DNA from 3 places in the Oceanobacillus sp. CAU 1775 genome. Region 2 is predicted to be linked to each of the others. Evidence: predicted binding sites of a transcription regulator. Region 2 holds the regulator's gene; each other region holds the start of a gene.

Region 1 (5,952 bases), on a different contig from region 2:
GGAATTCTTGCAACTCCACTCCATCCTTCTCGATTGAGTCATTACGTACAACAGCATGAAGTCGGGAGGATGCTTGTTTACTATCCTGCAAATGACTCGGGAAGATTGCCATTGATGTTGTATTTTCAAAGACGGTAAGCGAAATCATCACTAGCATCGCTAAATAAATACCATCTAATTCTTGGTTTACAACTAAATAAGAACCTACAGCTAATACACTGACTGAAACTAGTAAGGATAAAAATGTATTCGAAGCTTGGCTGAATAAATTTTGAACACTTTCCTGTTTCTGCTCCTGTAAATAAGTTGCCGATGCCTTTTTCAGTTGCTCCTCTTTTCCTTCTAATTGTTGATAAATTTTCAAATCACGAAATCCATATAAAAATTCAGTAACCTCCGTTGATAATTCCGCTCGACTGTCTCTAACAATTCGATCAAACTTGCGCTGTCTTAATGCAAAATATGACGGGACAAGCACGATTGTCAATAAGAGACCAAGGAATAATATGAGCGCTATCTCAATTGAAAAGAATGTTGTAAATGAAATTGTGAAAAAGAAAATCAGCAATAAAACAATTGGTGGATAAAATACACGTAAAAAGAAATTTTGCAATGTCTCTACATCACCAACAATTCGAGCAAGCAGGTCTCCACTACGGAACCTTCCAAAAATCCCTGGTGCTAGTGGTTCAAGTTTTTCATAGAAAGAAACACGTAAATTACTTAGCATTGTAAATGTACCACGGTGAGAAAAGTATCTTTCCCCATACCTACTTAATGCAGAAATAATACCTAGCATTTTTACCGATGCAACGATAACCATTAATGTGTAAATAGGAGGAGCTAGGGCAGCCTGTGAAATTAAGTAACCACTTGCTGAAAACAGAGCTACAGCTGTAATTCCCGCTATAAATCCACATATAATCGACAGATAAATGTCTTTCTTCTCTACTAGTAAGATTCTAATTACTATTCGCAAGTCTTTCATTGTGCTGCACCTCCCTGCTGTACAGTAATCATCTCTCGATAGGCTCCAACAGAATTTAGTAATTCTTCATGCTTACCAATTGATATAAGTTCTCCCTTATCAAGGAAAAGTATCTGATCAGCATTTTGTATCGTATGAAGACGGTGAGCCACAGTTATGACTGTTGAATTTTTGGATAGCTCCATCATAGAGGTTTGTAGGATTCGTTCTGTTACTAAGTCAAGACCTGTCGTCGGTTCATCAAATAGAATGATGGACGGGCGTTTTAGAAAAGCACGCGCAAGCGCAACACGCTGTTTTTCTCCACCAGATAATCCACGTCCTCCTTCACCAATTAGGGTATCAAAGCCTTGATCAAGTGAATCAACCAGCTCCCTAAGTCCTGCCTTATCAGCAGCTTGTTCAATTTCTTCACGAGTTGTATCTGTAGATTTACCAATCGCGATGTTTTCTGCAAATGTTCCTGAAAATAAATATGGGTCTTGGGAAATATAAATAAGTTGGTCAAACCAACTTCTTTCACTATAAGAAGACCTTTCTTTCTTATTAACTATAACTTTTCCTTCTGAAAGTGGAACGAGACCAGCAATTAAATGTAGTAGTGTTGTTTTTCCAGCTCCCGTTTTACCCACGATAGCAATCTCTTGGTTTGGAAGAATCTTAGCAGTTATATTTTTTAACGCGAAAGCATTTTCACCATAGTTAAAACTTACAGCCTCCAATTCAATTAGCGGGGGTTCTTCTTTGCTTAAGTTTTCCTCACCAAATTCTATTTGTGCTTTAGTATCTTCAAGTTCTTGTTCGAGTTTCTTCGCTGCACCCATGCTCCCACGCCCAGTATGAAATGCATTTCCTAGTTCCTTTAATTTATTTAATAACTCTGGAGCTAGGACGAGCATTAAGAATCCAGTAAAGAATGTAATGTCCTGGAAAATAATAAGTCTAATTGCAACCTCTAAAGCGATAAGTCCGATACTTAACATGGAAATAAATTCGAGTGCTAAAGAGTTTGAGAAAGCTGTTTTTAATACAACCATTGTTGCTTCGCGAAATTGAATACTACTTTTTCCTATTTCTTCTTTTTGATCTACTGAACGACCGAAAAGTTTTAATGTCGTTAGCCCTTGTAACGTATCAAGGAATTTCCCAGAAAAAGCCGCCATCTTTTCTAATTGTTCTTCAGCTTTGTCTTTTGTATTAAATCCAATAATCATCATAAATATCGGAATAAATGGTGCAGTAAAAATGAAAATAAAACCTGTTGCCGCATGCTCCATAAAAATTACAATGAGAAGCATGATCGGAATAATCAACGATTGAATCATTTGTGGAATATAATCACTGAAATACGAATCGACCTCATCCACTGCGTCCATAATAACACTTACTTTTCGACCGGATTGTCCTTGCAGTGATGCTTGCATTGGATTCCTCGAAAATTTATTTAAAAGGGCATTACGTAGGTCACTTTTTACCTTCGTCGCCATCATTATCCCGGTTCTTCCACTTAGGTAATTAAATAAAGTTCTAGCAAATAGTGCAACAATTAACCAAAGTAAATATGGGAGAATATCAGAAACTGAACTTCCTTTCAAAAAAATCTGGTCAACGATTAGGACAAACAAATAACCCTGTGCAATAATCGCTAATCCAGATAGCACAGCAGAAATAGCAATCATTAGTAACTTCATTTTCTGCTGCTTCGCCATTGCCATAAGTCCTGCCATTGAATGACCTCCAAGTTAAAGAATAATATAGTGAATTCTTTCACATAATTATATATGATGAAGGTTTCCGAAGTAAAATGAATAGAACCGAGTTAACAATATTGTCGTTATTATAAACGGAGGCGTAAGTGCCCGTTCAGCGACGTACGGAGCCGGACGTGGCTATACCCCACAAATCTAGCCAAATCTTCAAAGAAACTTGATTTCCAATCCCAAACCATTATATAATAACAGCAATATCAAATAATAAAAGCTATGAAAAAGGCGTAGTACGCTTTACCCGCTGATTGTAGAGAGCTTGTGGTTGGTGAAAACAAGCATCAAGGTAAACTGGAATTGGACTTTCGAGCTTATTTAACGAAGTGATTCTGCATCAACTGCAGAATAATTAGGGTGGCACCGCGGTTCATTCGTCCCTTTGTATAGGGAATGAATGGCTTTTTTTATGGAAAAAATTAAAGGAGTGATTTGAATGCAGACCATTTTTTCTGGGATTCAACCTAGTGGTACGTTGACATTAGGGAATTATCTAGGCGCAATAAAACAATTTGTAGAGCTTCAAGATGAATATCAATGTTACTTCTGTATAGTTGATGAGCATGCTATTACAGTTCCTCAAGACAGGCTGGAGCTAAGAAAAAATATCCGCTCACTTGCGGCGCTTTACCTAGCTTCTGGACTTGATCCGAAGAAAGCAACACTATTCATCCAATCCGAGGTTCCAGCGCATACACAGCTTGGTTGGATGTTACAGACCATTAGTTATGTTGGGGAACTCGAAAGAATGACACAGTACAAAGATAAATCAAGTGGAAAAGATGCAGTATCTTCTGCACTACTAACTTATCCACCATTAATGGCAGCTGATATTCTACTTTACCAAGCTGATATCGTACCGGTTGGTGATGACCAAAAACAGCATATGGAGTTAACAAGAGACTTAGCACAACGCTTTAATAATCGTTTCAACGATATTTTCACGATACCTGAAGTTCGAATTCCTAAGGTTGGTGCGCGCATCATGTCTTTACAGGAACCGACAAAGAAAATGAGTAAGTCTGATGAAAATATTCGTAGTTTTGTTTCTATGCTTGATAACCCTAAAACAATTGAGAAGAAAATCAAAAGTGCAGTAACTGATTCTGAAGGAATTGTAAAATTTGATAAAGAAAATAAACCTGGTATTTCGAATTTATTAACTATCTATTCAAGCTGTACTGGTGAAACCATTGCAGATCTTGAAAAAAAATACGAAGGCAAGGGTTATGGAGAATTTAAACAGGATGTTGCTGATACTGTTGTCAAAGTCCTCCAGCCTATCCAGGAAAAATATGCGGAATTAATTGATTCTGAAGAACTTGATCAAATCCTTGATGAAGGTGCTGAACAAGCAAGACTTGTCTCTAACAAAACAATTGCAAAAGCTAAAAAAGCGATGGGACTTGGACGTGTAAGAAAATAATTTATATAAAAAGCTGGCGCGTTTAGTTTAGACATGCAAACTAGCTATTTAGAAAAAATATCGCAGTGATATTCATTAAAGAATTCACTACGATATTTTTATTATTTCATATTCCAATCACATTCTTTTTCGTGTCATTAGCATGAATACTACAATTAAAGTAAAAGCAATTAATGCTAGGAATGGGATGGTAACGAAACCAAACCAATTAATATATTCAGCACTACAGGGTACACCACTGGCGCATGGTTTAATAGCTGCAAACCCTGGAACCTTTTGCTGTAAATAATGAAACAGCGAAATGAACCAACCAAAGGCAGCAAGTGGTAATACATATTTTTTAACAGAACGATCATTTTGAAATGTTGCTATCCCGAGAATCAATGTTAATGGATACATCAAGATACGTTGATACCAACAAAGTTCACAAGGAATAAACCCTCGAATCTCACTAAAATAGAGACTTCCTAGTGTAGCTACAATGGACACCAACCAAGCTGCATAAAGAGTAAACTGTGAAATGTCTGTTTTTCTCATTTTAATTTTCCTCTAGTGCATTTTCTATTGCTTCTTTAATTTCTTCATAATCAAAAGGATCTTCTATCATTGTTTCATTGACCATAATAGTAGGTGTTAATTGCACACCAAATTCGTTCACTAATTCAGCATCTTTATCTACTTCATTCATTTCTGATTTGTTCTCGATCTCTACTATTAATTCTTCCGTATCTATCTCAGGAATTCCATCCGCTATTTCGGTTATTTTATCCATTGTGACCCATTCGCTATGATGATCATCACTTGGTTGTTCATCGAATAAAGTTATATGAAACTTCCAGTAGGCATCAGGGTTTTGTTTATATACAGTTTCGGCTGCTAGGGATGCCAATTCAGATTCTTCTCCATGGAATAAAACATTAATATATGAAAACTTCACCTTGTCAGTATGAACATAATCATTTACTAATTGAAGAAAAATACTATCTCCCCAAGCTTTACACCCTGGACACTTGAAATCTCCGAATTCGACAACAGTTACAGGCGCATTTCCAACCCCTAGTGTAGGTTGCCCTTCAATTGGTGGCTGTCTTTCAAATGTCGTTTCTTCATTTGAATCAGAATTATTACTGCTGATAACTACTACAGCGACAAGGATTGCAACAATAACCAATGTTGCGATCACGATTAATTTAAATGGTGAATTCTTACTTTGCATTTAAACACCTCTCCATTTTCTCAGGTAATTTATATCTTATCATCAAATTCTTACTTTTAGCATCAAGTAAAGAATTGTTCATAGACTATTCAAAAATAGCAATATGATTTTGACACATATATTAGATTTGGATAGTATGATAATAGCATAATTTCTCCACTAGAAGAATGAAGCGTACTTTTATAAAAATTAAAGCTATAAGACTGATTAGCGACCAGTCGTGATTTTATGATTATTGAAATTGACGGATATTATCATCAAGTCTTACTAACAGGTAAAAAATGCTCCATACAACAACTAACACAAAAATATTTACAGGCAAAAAAATTAGCCAATGATATAAAGGACTTGTCTAATGTATTTATGAAATTACACAAATTTGAGCAATTACCTTTTAACGATGATATTGAAGTAGAGTATGCTATTGACACTGATACAGACAGAATTTACTCACTTTCATATTAGGCTAAACGGGTGTAATCCTTAAAGAAGGAGATGCACCTTTTCTGGCGAATTTATAGTGTAGGATTAGTTTAAAAGGAGATATATAAATATGAAA
Region 2 (5,633 bases):
CGATCATGTTTACCCATTCGTTTGTTGCTGCGTTGAATCCGATGCCAACTTCTTCGCCTTTCAATCTTTCAACAATGATTGATCCTTCAAGACCAGCGTTTGTTGCGATTTGACGAACTGGCTCTTCAATTGCGCGAAGAACAATATTTACACCTGTTGCTTCGTCGCCTTCTAGTTCTAATTCGCTTACCTTTTTATATACTTCAATTAGAGCTGTTCCACCACCAGAAACGATTCCTTCTTCTACTGCCGCACGTGTAGAGTTTAGTGCGTCTTCGATACGAAGTTTACGTTCTTTAAGTTCAGTTTCAGTAGCTGCTCCAACTTTGATTACTGCTACACCACCAGCTAATTTAGCTAGGCGCTCTTGTAATTTTTCTTTATCAAAATCTGAAGTTGTTTCTTCAGCTTGTGCACGGATTTGTGCAACACGGCTAGAGATTGTTTCAGGATTTCCAGCACCTTCAACGATTGTTGTATGTTCTTTCGTTACAACAACTTTAGCTGCGCGACCTAATTGAGCAACTGTTGCGCTCTTAAGATCTAATCCCAAGTCTTCTGTGATTACTTCTCCACCAGTTAGAACACCGATGTCTTCAAGCATTGCTTTACGACGGTCACCGAATCCTGGTGCTTTAACTGCAACAGCGTTGAATGTACCACGAAGTTTGTTTACAACTAGTGTTGCAAGTGCTTCACCTTCAACATCTTCTGCAATGATAAGTAATGGCTTACCTTGTTGAACAACTTCCTCAAGTACTGGAAGTACTTCTTGAATATTACCGATTTTCTTATCTGTAATTAAGATGTATGGATTTTCTAAAACAGCTTCCATTTTATCTTGGTCTGTAACCATATATGGTGATGCATAACCACGGTCAAATTGCATACCTTCAACAACTTCTAGCTCCGTGTTGAATCCTTTTGATTCTTCAATCGTGATTACACCATCTTTACCAACACGTTCCATTGCTTCAGCGATCAATTCGCCTACTTCTGAATCGTTAGCTGAAATTGATGCAACTTGTGCGATTGATTCTTTGTTTTCAACTGATTTAGAAACAGATTTAAGCTCAGTAACTGCTTCTGCAACAGCTTTTTCAATTCCACGACGAATTCCAACTGGGTTTGCACCAGATGTAACGTTTTTAAGTCCTTCGCGAATCATTGCTTGTGCAAGAACTGTAGCTGTAGTTGTACCGTCACCAGCAACATCATTTGTTTTTGATGCTACTTCAGATACTAACTGTGCACCCATATTTTCAAAACGGTCTTCTAATTCGATTTCTTTCGCAATTGTTACACCGTCATTTGTAATTAATGGTGAACCAAATGATTTTTCTAATACAACGTTACGACCTTTTGGCCCTAAAGTTACTTTTACTGCATCTGCTAATGTATCCACACCACGAGCTAATGCGCGACGTGCGTCTTCACTAAACTTAAGATCTTTAGCCATAAAAAAATCCTCCTCTAATTCTTTAAACTATTTAAATCTGTATTTGTTAAATTTAAGCGATTACTGCTAAAATATCATTTTCTCTAATAATTAGATATTCTTTACCTTCATACTTCACTTCAGTACCTGCAAATTTCGAATAAATGATGCGGTCGCCTTCAGCAACTTCTAATGCAACCTTTTCACCGCTGTCAGTAACACGGCCTGAACCAACTGCTACAACACGGCCTTCTTGTGGTTTTTCTTGTGCTGATTCTGGAAGTACAATTCCACTTGCTGTTGTTTCCTCTTGCTCGACAAGCTCGATAACAACGCGATCTCCTAATGGTTTAATCATCTAGAATTCCTCCTTGATCCTAAATCAATTATTGTGATTGTTAGCACTCAAGTACTCCGAGTGCTAACACTATTCATATCATAAATAATTAAGATAAAAAATGCAAGTAATGTCATCCATTTTTTTATAAAAATATTTTAATGAAATTCTTTCGCATTTTAACGCCACTTTGGTTAAACCTTAGTAGTATGTGTGATAAAATACTTAAGATACAAGAACAAAAGCGCAAGCGAATCAGCAAATCTTCTTTATCGACTGGAGAAGTGCGAAGTTTGATAGTCGCTTTAGCGCTGGAGCTGGACGCGGCTTTCCCACATTGTTATTTAAGATTATTCATTTACTATAAAAAGGAGTCGTTTTCTTTGCCTAAAAGATATTGGTATGTCATTTTAACCTATTTAATTATGCAATTCTCTGGTCTTCCCGTAGCAGTTTTCGTAGAAAGCTTTTATCCAGAAAGTTATACACAATATATTATTTACTGGTCAATATTCAGCTTTTTCGCTGCTTTAGTAGTTGTATTACTATTAATGAAACCAGACATGCAAATGCGTGCACACCCAGACGCAGCTTCTACTAGTGGAATTATTGGGTGGTCGATACTTGGAGTCTTTCTCGCGTTTATTGCACAAGCAATTGCAGCTGTTATTGAAACAAAAATTCTTGGAATTAACCCAGGCTCTGAAAATACCATGCAAATCATGGACATCGCTCGGTCAAATGCATTATTTATCTTGGTGCCAGCAATCATTGCCCCGATTTTAGAAGAAATCATTTTTAGAAAGATTATTTTTGGTAGTTTATATAAACGCATGAACTTCTTTCTAGCTGCATTATTATCTGCGCTCATCTTCGGGATTATTCATATGGATCCGACGCATCTATTAATGTATGCATCGATGGGGTTTGTCTTCGCATTTTTATATGTCAAAACGAAAAGGATACTCGTACCAATTCTAGTACACGCTGGAATGAATACAATGGTAGTAGTTGCCCAACTTTCTTATACTCCAGAAGAAATACAAAAAATGCTCGACGATTTGCAAACAATTTTCTTCCATATACTATAAAAAAATGGATTCAGAAAAGCTCCTATGCTTCTGAATCCATTTTTTATTTAAATTTAATTATTTATTTTCCATCGGGTAATGTTTTAAGAAATAAACTAACGCTTGTAATTCTACCGTTAAGTCAATGTGATGCACACGTACATCTTTTGGAACAGTTATCCTCACAGGTGTAAAGTTAAGAATTCCTTTGATGCCACTTTCTACGAGTTTTTCTGTTATTGCATCTGCTTCTGACACAGGTACTGTTAAAATTGCAACTTCAATATCATCCAATTTCTCAGAAAGTTGATCAATTCCATATACAGGAATACCAGCAATATCTTGCCCAACTTTGGTCTCATCACTGTCAAAAGCCATTTTTATTTGGATGTTATTATTCTTTGTGAAATTATAATTTAAAAATGCCGTCCCTAGATTACCGACTCCTATTAAGGCAACATTTGTTAATTCGTGTTGATCAAGTGTACTACGGAAAAATCCTAATAGATATTCCACATTATAGCCGTAACCTTTTTTCCCTAGTGCACCAAAATAAGAAAAGTCGCGACGAATTGTCGCTGAATCTACTTTAATTGCTTCGGACAGCTCTTTTGAAGATACCCGTTTTTTGCCTTGTTGATTTAAATTATTTAAATACCGATAGTAGAGTGGTAAACGTTTTGCAGTAGCCTGTGGTATTTTATTCTGCTTCATTTATTAAATCCCCATTTCATCAGTAACTTTTTATCTCCTTCTATTCTACCAGAAAATTACCTAAATGTCGTGATAAGTTTCACAATGTTTAGCACTTTTTTCCTCTATTATTCTTTTCTATTCATTCTTAAGTTATTAGATTCACTTATAGGTGTGAACCTATCGTTTTCGTATATAATGAAGTGAGGTACAATAGAGTTAATGAGGTGAACTTATGATACTAATGCAATTAAATGCACTGTCAAAGTCTTTTGGTGCTGAAAATATACTATCAAATATTAAAATGGAAGTTAAAGATTTCGACCGGATTGCCATCGTTGGCAGAAATGGAGCTGGGAAATCAACATTACTGAAAATAATGGCTGGTGAGCTTACACATGATGAAGGAGATTTAATAAAACCGAAAGATCTCACACTCGGCTATCTTTCTCAGCATATGACGATTGAATCTGGTAAAACAATTTGGAATGAGCTATTAACTGTCTTCGATTCATTAAGAAAACAAGAAGAAGATTTACGTACTATAGAGAAGCAACTGGAAAACACTTCTGACTATTCGAGTACTGCATATCAACAGCTATTAACGGATTATGACAATCTTCAGCAAGCATATCAAACTGGTGGCGGCTATACATACGAGTCAGAAATTAAGTCTGTTCTCACAGGACTAAACTTTTCTTCTTATGATTATGATACAGAAATTAGCACGCTAAGTGGTGGGCAAAAAACTAGGCTTGCTTTAGGAAAACTATTATTACAAAAGCCACAGTTACTAATTCTCGATGAACCGACAAACCACTTGGATATTGCCACACTTAGTTGGTTAGAAAACTATATTAATAGCTATACTGGCGCCGTTGTTATCGTTTCACATGACAGGTATTTTTTAGATAAAACAGTGTCCATCGTCTATGAGATTTCTAGACATAAGACAAAGAAATATGTCGGTTCCTATAGTAAATTTCTTGAACAAAAAGCTGCTGACTATGAACAAGAGATGAAAGAATTCGAGAAACAACAAACAGAGATAAGAAATATGGAAGACTTTATCCAAAAAAATATTGCACGTGCTTCCACAACAAAACGTGCGCAGAGTCGAAGAAAGCAATTGGAAAAGCTAGATAGAATGGATCGTCCACTAGGTAGTGAAGCTGCTGCTTCCTTCTCCTTTGATGTAGCTAAACGTAGTGGAAATGATGTACTAAAAATTAATAATCTTGCATTCCGTTACAATGAAAATGAAGAACCAATCTTCAAAAATGCTAACCTGCAATTAAGTCGCGGGGAGCGAGTGGTTCTTATTGGTGCAAACGGAATTGGAAAAACAAGTTTACTTAAAGTGATTATTGGAAAACTACAAGCAAGTGAAGGCAATTTTCAACTAGGAACAAACGTTGAAATTGGCTACTATGACCAAGAACAAGCTGAATTATCAACAAACAAAACAGTCTTACAAGAACTATGGGACGAGTACCCAAATGTTTTCGAAAAAGATATCCGTACCGTTCTAGGTAATTTTCTATTTAGTGGGGATGATGTATTAAAGCCAGTTAATTCCCTAAGTGGTGGCGAAAAGGCAAGACTAGCATTGGCTAAATTAATGATGCAAAAAGCAAACTTGCTTATTCTCGATGAACCGACGAACCACCTAGACATTGATAGTAAAGAAGTTCTGGAAGCAGCATTAATGGACTTTCCAGGCACGATTCTTTTCGTATCCCATGACCGCTACTTTATTAATCGGATTACTGATAACGTAGCAGAAATGACTAAAAATGGCATCGAATTGTATCTTGGTGATTATGACTATTATACGGAAAAGCTCCAAGAAAAAGCTGAGATCGCTCGATTAGAAGAAACAGAAGTTGTCAATGAAAAGATGGATGAGCGAAAACGTAATTTTAGAGAAGATAAACAAATTCAAAGCGAAAAAAGAAAAATAGCAAGACGAATTGAGGAATTGGAGCTTCAAATTGAAGAAAAGGAAGTAGAAGTTTCCGCATTAGAAGAAGAAATGACTCTGCCTGAAGTCTTTCAAGATCATGAGAAATCTTTAGAGTTAATGGAAAAAACA
Region 3 (5,952 bases), on a different contig from region 2:
AAAGATGGACCAAATTATCGTAATGGAAAATGGCAAAATTATCGAGAGTGGAAGTTTCGAATCGTTAATGGAAAGCAAAGGTTACTTTTATGAGATGAAAAAAATTGAACAGAGTGTATTTTTAGGAGAATAGAAAAATGGCAAGCGCCTTGATACGCTTGCCGTTTTTTAATAGGCTTAGAAGCGGTGCATTCATTTGCTTCTTTGACCAATTTATTTATCTGTATCATCTATTACCGCATCATCATTTTTTGCTACCCAAAATGAAAGAATAAAGGCAGCGATGATGACCAGGAAAGGTGCAACAAATATTAGAAAGTCATTAAACAATCAGCTCACTCCTTTTTCTTATTTTGTCCTTTGACATAATCCTTGTCGAAAAGAAATAGTCGTACCAATAAGTAAATCGAAGGAACTAGCAAAATGAAACCTAGAATGAACACGACGATGAGAGAAATTGCCATTGCTTCATTCGTAAACCCGTCCTGTATCGTTAAATGAGGATACAAGAGGTATGGGTAATGTGAGATTCCATATGCATAAAATGCAAGTGCAAACTGTCCGACCAAGAGCCAAACAGCCATTCCATAATTTTTTTGTTTCCATAGTAACCAGACGGTTGCCGCCCATAGTATTGCTGAAAGTGCGAACATCCACCATAAATCTAAAATGCGTTCGAAATGTGCTGGGTTATGAGAGCTTAATTCGAATATAATTCCACCTGCAGCGACTATCAATGGAATAGCCCATACAAGCGCATATTTTCGCATTAACTTCGTTGCGCCAATGTCACCAGCTTTATGTGCATACCAGGTGAGGAAAACTGCAGATATATATAATACAGCCGCAATCGCTAGGACAACAATCGACCATGATAAAGGACTTGTAAATAATGCCCAATAATCAAGAACAGGTTGACCGTCAACGATCGATACAAATCCTCCTTCTGTAATTGCAAGTACTACAGATAATGAGGCAGGTACGAGCAAGCCTGCGATTCCATACATAAAGGCGTAACCTTTATGTCCCCTCGTTCCATACGTTTCAAAGGCATAATAGGAGCCTCGAATTGCCATCAAGATAATCGCAAGACTACCTGGAACGAGGAGAATCGTACCAAAATAGAAAGCTGTCTTTGGAAAGAACCCAACGATTCCGACAAAGAAGAAAACGAAGAATACGTTCGTGACTTCCCATACTGGCGACAAGTAGCGTTGAATAATTTTCGATACAATATGTTGTTTGCCTGAAATAATACTGTAAGCATTAAAGAAACCAGCTCCGAAATCAATCGATCCGAGTATTACGTAACCAAACAGAAACGTCCATAAAACGGAAACACCTATAATTTCTAAACTCATTTCTCTTCACCCCCTAGTTTTGCTTCATAGCGTTCAAGCTCCAAATCTACAGGGTTATTTTTAAAGATTCTACGAAGAACTACTACCGTTCCAACTCCTAATATTAGATACAAGGTTGCAAATAAGATAAACATTAATCCTACATGATCACTTGAGGTCGCAGCTTCATCTACCGTCATTATTCCACGGAGAATCCATGGCTGTCTTCCAACCTCAGTCATCCACCAACCAGCTTGTATTGCAAGGAAGGATAGTGGTCCACCAAGAACGATGAGCCAGCGGAACCAATTTGTTTTTACAAAAGTCCATGAAAGTCTCGTTCCTAGCCAATATATAAGAGCTAGTAAGATCATAAACATACCAATTGTCACCATGGCATCAAAGAAATAATGGATAATAAGTGGTGGCGTTTCTTCTTCTGGAAACTGGTCTAACCCAATTACTTCTGCAGTAGGGTTTCCATGCGCCAAAATACTTAATGCAAACGGAACTTTAATTGCATATTTAACTTCTTTATCTTCATCTAAAAGTCCATATAATACGAGTGGCGCGCTTCCTTCTGTTTCAAAATGCCACTCAGCAGCAGCTAATTTTTCCGGTTGGTATTCTGCTAAATATTTACCAGAAAAGTCACCAATCACTGCTGTAGCAATAGCAAAGACAAGTCCAACCTTCATTGTCATATGCAATGCTTTTTTATGGTAAACGTGGTTTGAACCTTTAATTAATTTATACGCTGCAATTGCTGCAAGCATAAATGCTGCTGTCATGTATGCTGTTGCTAAAACGTGTGAAACTTTTGTAGGCATAGCCGCAGTAAACATAGCTAGTAACGGGTTAGCATTCACTAATTGACCGTTGATTAGGTCAAAGCCTTGTGGAGCATTCATGAACGCATTTACAATCGTAATAAATACTGCCGAAAATCCTGCACCGATGACCACTGGAATCAGTAACAAGAAATGCTTCCGTGGCGCAAATCGACCCCAAGTATACGAATAAATTCCTAAGAAGATTGCTTCAAAGAAGAATGCAAAAACTTCCATAAATAGTGGGAGTGCAATAATATTACCTGCAAGCTCCATAAAGTTAGGCCATAATAATGAAAGCTGCAATCCAATGATTGTACCAGTAACTACTCCAACAGCTACTGTAACAAGAAATCCTCGTGCCCAGCGTTTCGCCATTAAAATATAATGATAATCATTTTTCTTAATTCCCATCCAATGCGCAATCATAATAAATATCGGCACACCAACACCAATTGTTGCGTAAATGATGTGGAAAGAAAGAGTAAGTAATGTTAGTAATCTACTTGCGAATACTGGATCATCAAATAACAAGTTGCATCCGCCTCCTCAGTTTGTGGTTTATTTATGCTATAGGTATTACAATTAGGTTCTATTATATTGTGAATAGATACACATACATCTTTCTATTTTACCTTATAAGATAATCGAATACGTAATTAGATATGACAAAATTGCAAACACGTAGTGACTTATTTGTGAAGATGATTACAAAACTGTTATTGACTCGGAGGAATCATCCTTCTTTCTTGATGCATACGTTATGTATTAAGTTTTACCAATTATTCTATTTTTATTGATCATCCTAGCGGCTATTAATAACGATAACTAATGATTCATTCCCCTTTATGTAATAAAACTAACTATTGTTTTCATAAATTGTTTTTTTATTTGTGATGGAGGAGTTCTATCGGTCATCAATTTTGCTCCAGTCGATTTTGTTAGCCGATAGACTGGTTTTATCGGCCATCAATTTCGCCCCAGCCGATTTTGTTGACCGATAGATTGATTTTATCAGCCATCAATTTTGCTCAAGCCAATTTTGTTGGCCGATAGACTGGTTCCATCGGCCACCAATTTCTCTCCAGTCGATCTTGTTGACCGATAGATTGGTTTCATCGGTCATCAATTTCACTGCAGCCGATTTTGTTAGCCGATAGACTGGTTTCATCGGCCATCAATTTTACTCCAGTCGATTTTGTTGACCGATAAACTGGTTTTATCGGTCATCAATTTCACTGCAGCCGATTTTGTTAGCCGATAGACTGGTTTCATCGGCCATCAATTTTTATCCAGTCGATTTTGTTGACCGATAAACTGGTTTTACCGGCCACCAATTTCGCTCCAGCCAATTTTGTTGACCGATAGGCTGGTTTCATCGGCTATCAATTTCGCTCCAGTCGATTTTGTTGACCGATAGGCTGGTTTCATCGGCCATCAATTTCGCTCAAGCCAATTTTGTTGACCGATAGACTGGTTCTATCGGTCACTAATTTCGCTCAAGCTATTATTGTCGACCGATAGAATAATTTCACCAGATTCCATAACATAAAAAACTAAATAATCACGTGCTCATTCAAAGTACGTCATTCTATTATTGTCTTTTTTCAAGAAATTCCTTAAAAGAATCTCTCGGATTCTTCTTTCTCTAAGAACTGCACACCATTCATAAATATTCCTCGTGGTCACTTTACTTTCAGGAAAGAGTACCTTAAACTCCTCTACACAACGAAGTACTGCCGCATCTACAGGCTCACTAAAACTACATTCTTTACAAACGTAGTACATTCTCCCGACTACTCCTGAAAATGAATCACACTCCAAACACGGTATCCCCTTCCGTAATTCCTCAAAACTATACTCAGGAACTCGTGTATAAATCGACTCACTCACATGCAATCCAACCAAGCGATCGGCAATCCTTTTATGATGCTGCATAATTTTCCCGGGTGCTGAATTCAAATTTTCTATAAACCGATCAAGTTGATTACGAAAGATGATTGGTTTTTCAATTGGTGCTTGATATAAAACGAAACTGGGATTTATAAATACAACGTAGGAATTAATTTGTAGTTTAATGCCTTGAGTTCGGAGTAGTTGTTGGAGTAGAGATTCTGTGCGATTTAACTGATGCAGTGGATTAATCACTTCGAATCTAGGTCTACGGAAAAGTTTGTCTGTGCTCGATTCATAAATATAATCTCCTTCAAAGTTTTTAACTTCAAAAATATGGAGTTTATCCTGGGTAATAATTAGGGTATCAATTTGAAAGGTAGTGGAATTTACTTCAAATAATAAATCATTCAAAACGAGGTGTTCATGTGAGAGTTTTTCCAAGAAAGTATCAAAGACAGTTTCACCTGCATAGCCCTTAGTCAGGCTGGAATATTGCTTTGATAAAGTTGAGTCTAAAGTCATACGTTTTCTCAAATAATTTAGAGGTATCCATTCAGTGGGTTTCGTTCGAGGTTTGTAAATCATAAGCCACATCCTTACTAAAAGTTTACTAGTATTATAGCACGGCACCAAACTACAGTAAATTTTTTCCAAATCCACGAACAATTAAAAAATCAACATCAAAAACAGTCATAATTTCCAATTCCCAGGCGAATAAATCTACATAAAATGACAAAACATTACTTTTTAATCAAAATATGATTTTACCATTCATTTAAGTGGCGTTTTCCTTTATACTAGAGAAGGATTAAATTGAGTATAGGAGATTGATAGTTATGGAGAAGTTACAGCTAAGGATAACAACAGTTATTGGAATTCTCCTGTTGGGTATATCTTTACCATGGATAGTACAAGCAGAAGAAACAATCACAGTGAGTGATCACGCAGAAAGACAGACAAGTATCGAATTATTCGATTTAAATAAATCGATGAAGAGGTTTACATATGATTCAGGTTTTCACTTTGAATATCCAGATGCTGTAAGAGGGATTTATGTAACTGGAAATTCAGCTGGTGGAGCAAGATTTGAGAGCTTATTAAATTTAATCAACACAACAGACTTAAATTCAATGGTTATCGATATTAAAGAAGACCATGGATACTTAACCTATATTCCAGAAGAAGGTTCACCATTTGCAGACATTGCACAGAACTTTATTTCTGATCCAGAAGATCTGATGGGGACATTAGAAGAAAATGAGATTTATCCAATTGCTAGAATCGTAGTATTTAAAGATTCGGTTCTTGCAAAAGAAAGACCTGATTTATCCTTTACTGAAAATGGAGAGGTTTGGGTAAATAATCGCGGAGAAGCTTTCGTAAATCCATTTGAAAAAGAAGTATGGGAGTATAACGTAGAAATTGCAAAAGAAGCTGCGAAAATGGGCTTCAAGGAAATCCAATTTGACTATGTACGTTTCCCAGAAGGCTTTGAAAATAAAGATGAATCACTTGGTTATACACTTGGTGATTATGAAGATTTAGATATGAATAATATTAAAAAACGTGTCGAAGCAGTTACTGATTTTGTTGCATATGCACGTGAAGAGCTTTCACAGTATGATGTAGAAGTTTCTGTAGATATCTTTGGTTATGCTGCAACGCTTGAAGAGACACCAGGAATCGGACAAAACTTCTCACGTATTTCTGAAAACGTGGATGTCATTTCATCGATGATTTATCCAAGTCATTGGACAAGTTACTTTGGTATTGAAAAACCTGATACCGAGCCATATCGCTTGGTCGATGAATATGCAAAAGTAGAAAACGAAGTCCTTGGAAAATTGGACGATCCACCTGTTTCAAGACCATGGTTACAAGACTTT

The links. The regulator Rex, encoded in region 2, represses fermentation and respiration genes when NADH is low (regulators of the CRP and FNR family bind a similar motif). The targets are predictions, from matches to a motif close to TTGTGAAATATTTCACAA.
Region 1: cydD (thiol reductant ABC exporter subunit CydD) is a predicted target of Rex. The motif match lies at 2,744-2,761, and genes of this name have one in related genera.
Region 3: ACXYMZ_RS07085 (cytochrome ubiquinol oxidase subunit I) is a predicted target of Rex. The motif match lies at 2,771-2,788, and genes of this name have one in related genera.

Annotation. Positions count from the first base shown of each region.
Region 1 is NZ_JBTLRO010000003.1:184,750-190,701, reverse strand. It holds gene cydC (thiol reductant ABC exporter subunit CydC) at 1-988, opposite strand, end outside; gene cydD (thiol reductant ABC exporter subunit CydD) at 985-2,715, opposite strand; T-box leader at 2,962-3,136, shown strand; gene trpS (tryptophan--tRNA ligase) at 3,188-4,177, shown strand; gene ACXYMZ_RS07055 (disulfide oxidoreductase) at 4,295-4,714, opposite strand; gene ACXYMZ_RS07050 (DsbA family protein) at 4,716-5,393, opposite strand; gene ACXYMZ_RS07045 (hypothetical protein) at 5,622-5,858, shown strand.
Region 2 is NZ_JBTLRO010000011.1:1,497-7,129, reverse strand. It holds gene groL (chaperonin GroEL) at 1-1,459, opposite strand, end outside; gene groES (co-chaperone GroES) at 1,512-1,796, opposite strand; gene ACXYMZ_RS14905 (CPBP family intramembrane glutamic endopeptidase) at 2,159-2,866, shown strand; gene ACXYMZ_RS14900 (redox-sensing transcriptional repressor Rex) at 2,924-3,559, opposite strand; gene ACXYMZ_RS14895 (ABC-F family ATP-binding cassette domain-containing protein) at 3,774-5,633, shown strand, end outside.
Region 3 is NZ_JBTLRO010000003.1:191,306-197,257, forward strand. It holds gene cydC (thiol reductant ABC exporter subunit CydC) at 1-133, shown strand, start outside; gene cydS (cytochrome bd oxidase small subunit CydS) at 214-330, opposite strand; gene ACXYMZ_RS07080 (cytochrome d ubiquinol oxidase subunit II) at 336-1,361, opposite strand; gene ACXYMZ_RS07085 (cytochrome ubiquinol oxidase subunit I) at 1,358-2,704, opposite strand; gene ACXYMZ_RS07090 (nuclease-related domain-containing protein) at 3,743-4,651, opposite strand; gene ACXYMZ_RS07095 (putative glycoside hydrolase) at 4,903-5,952, shown strand, end outside.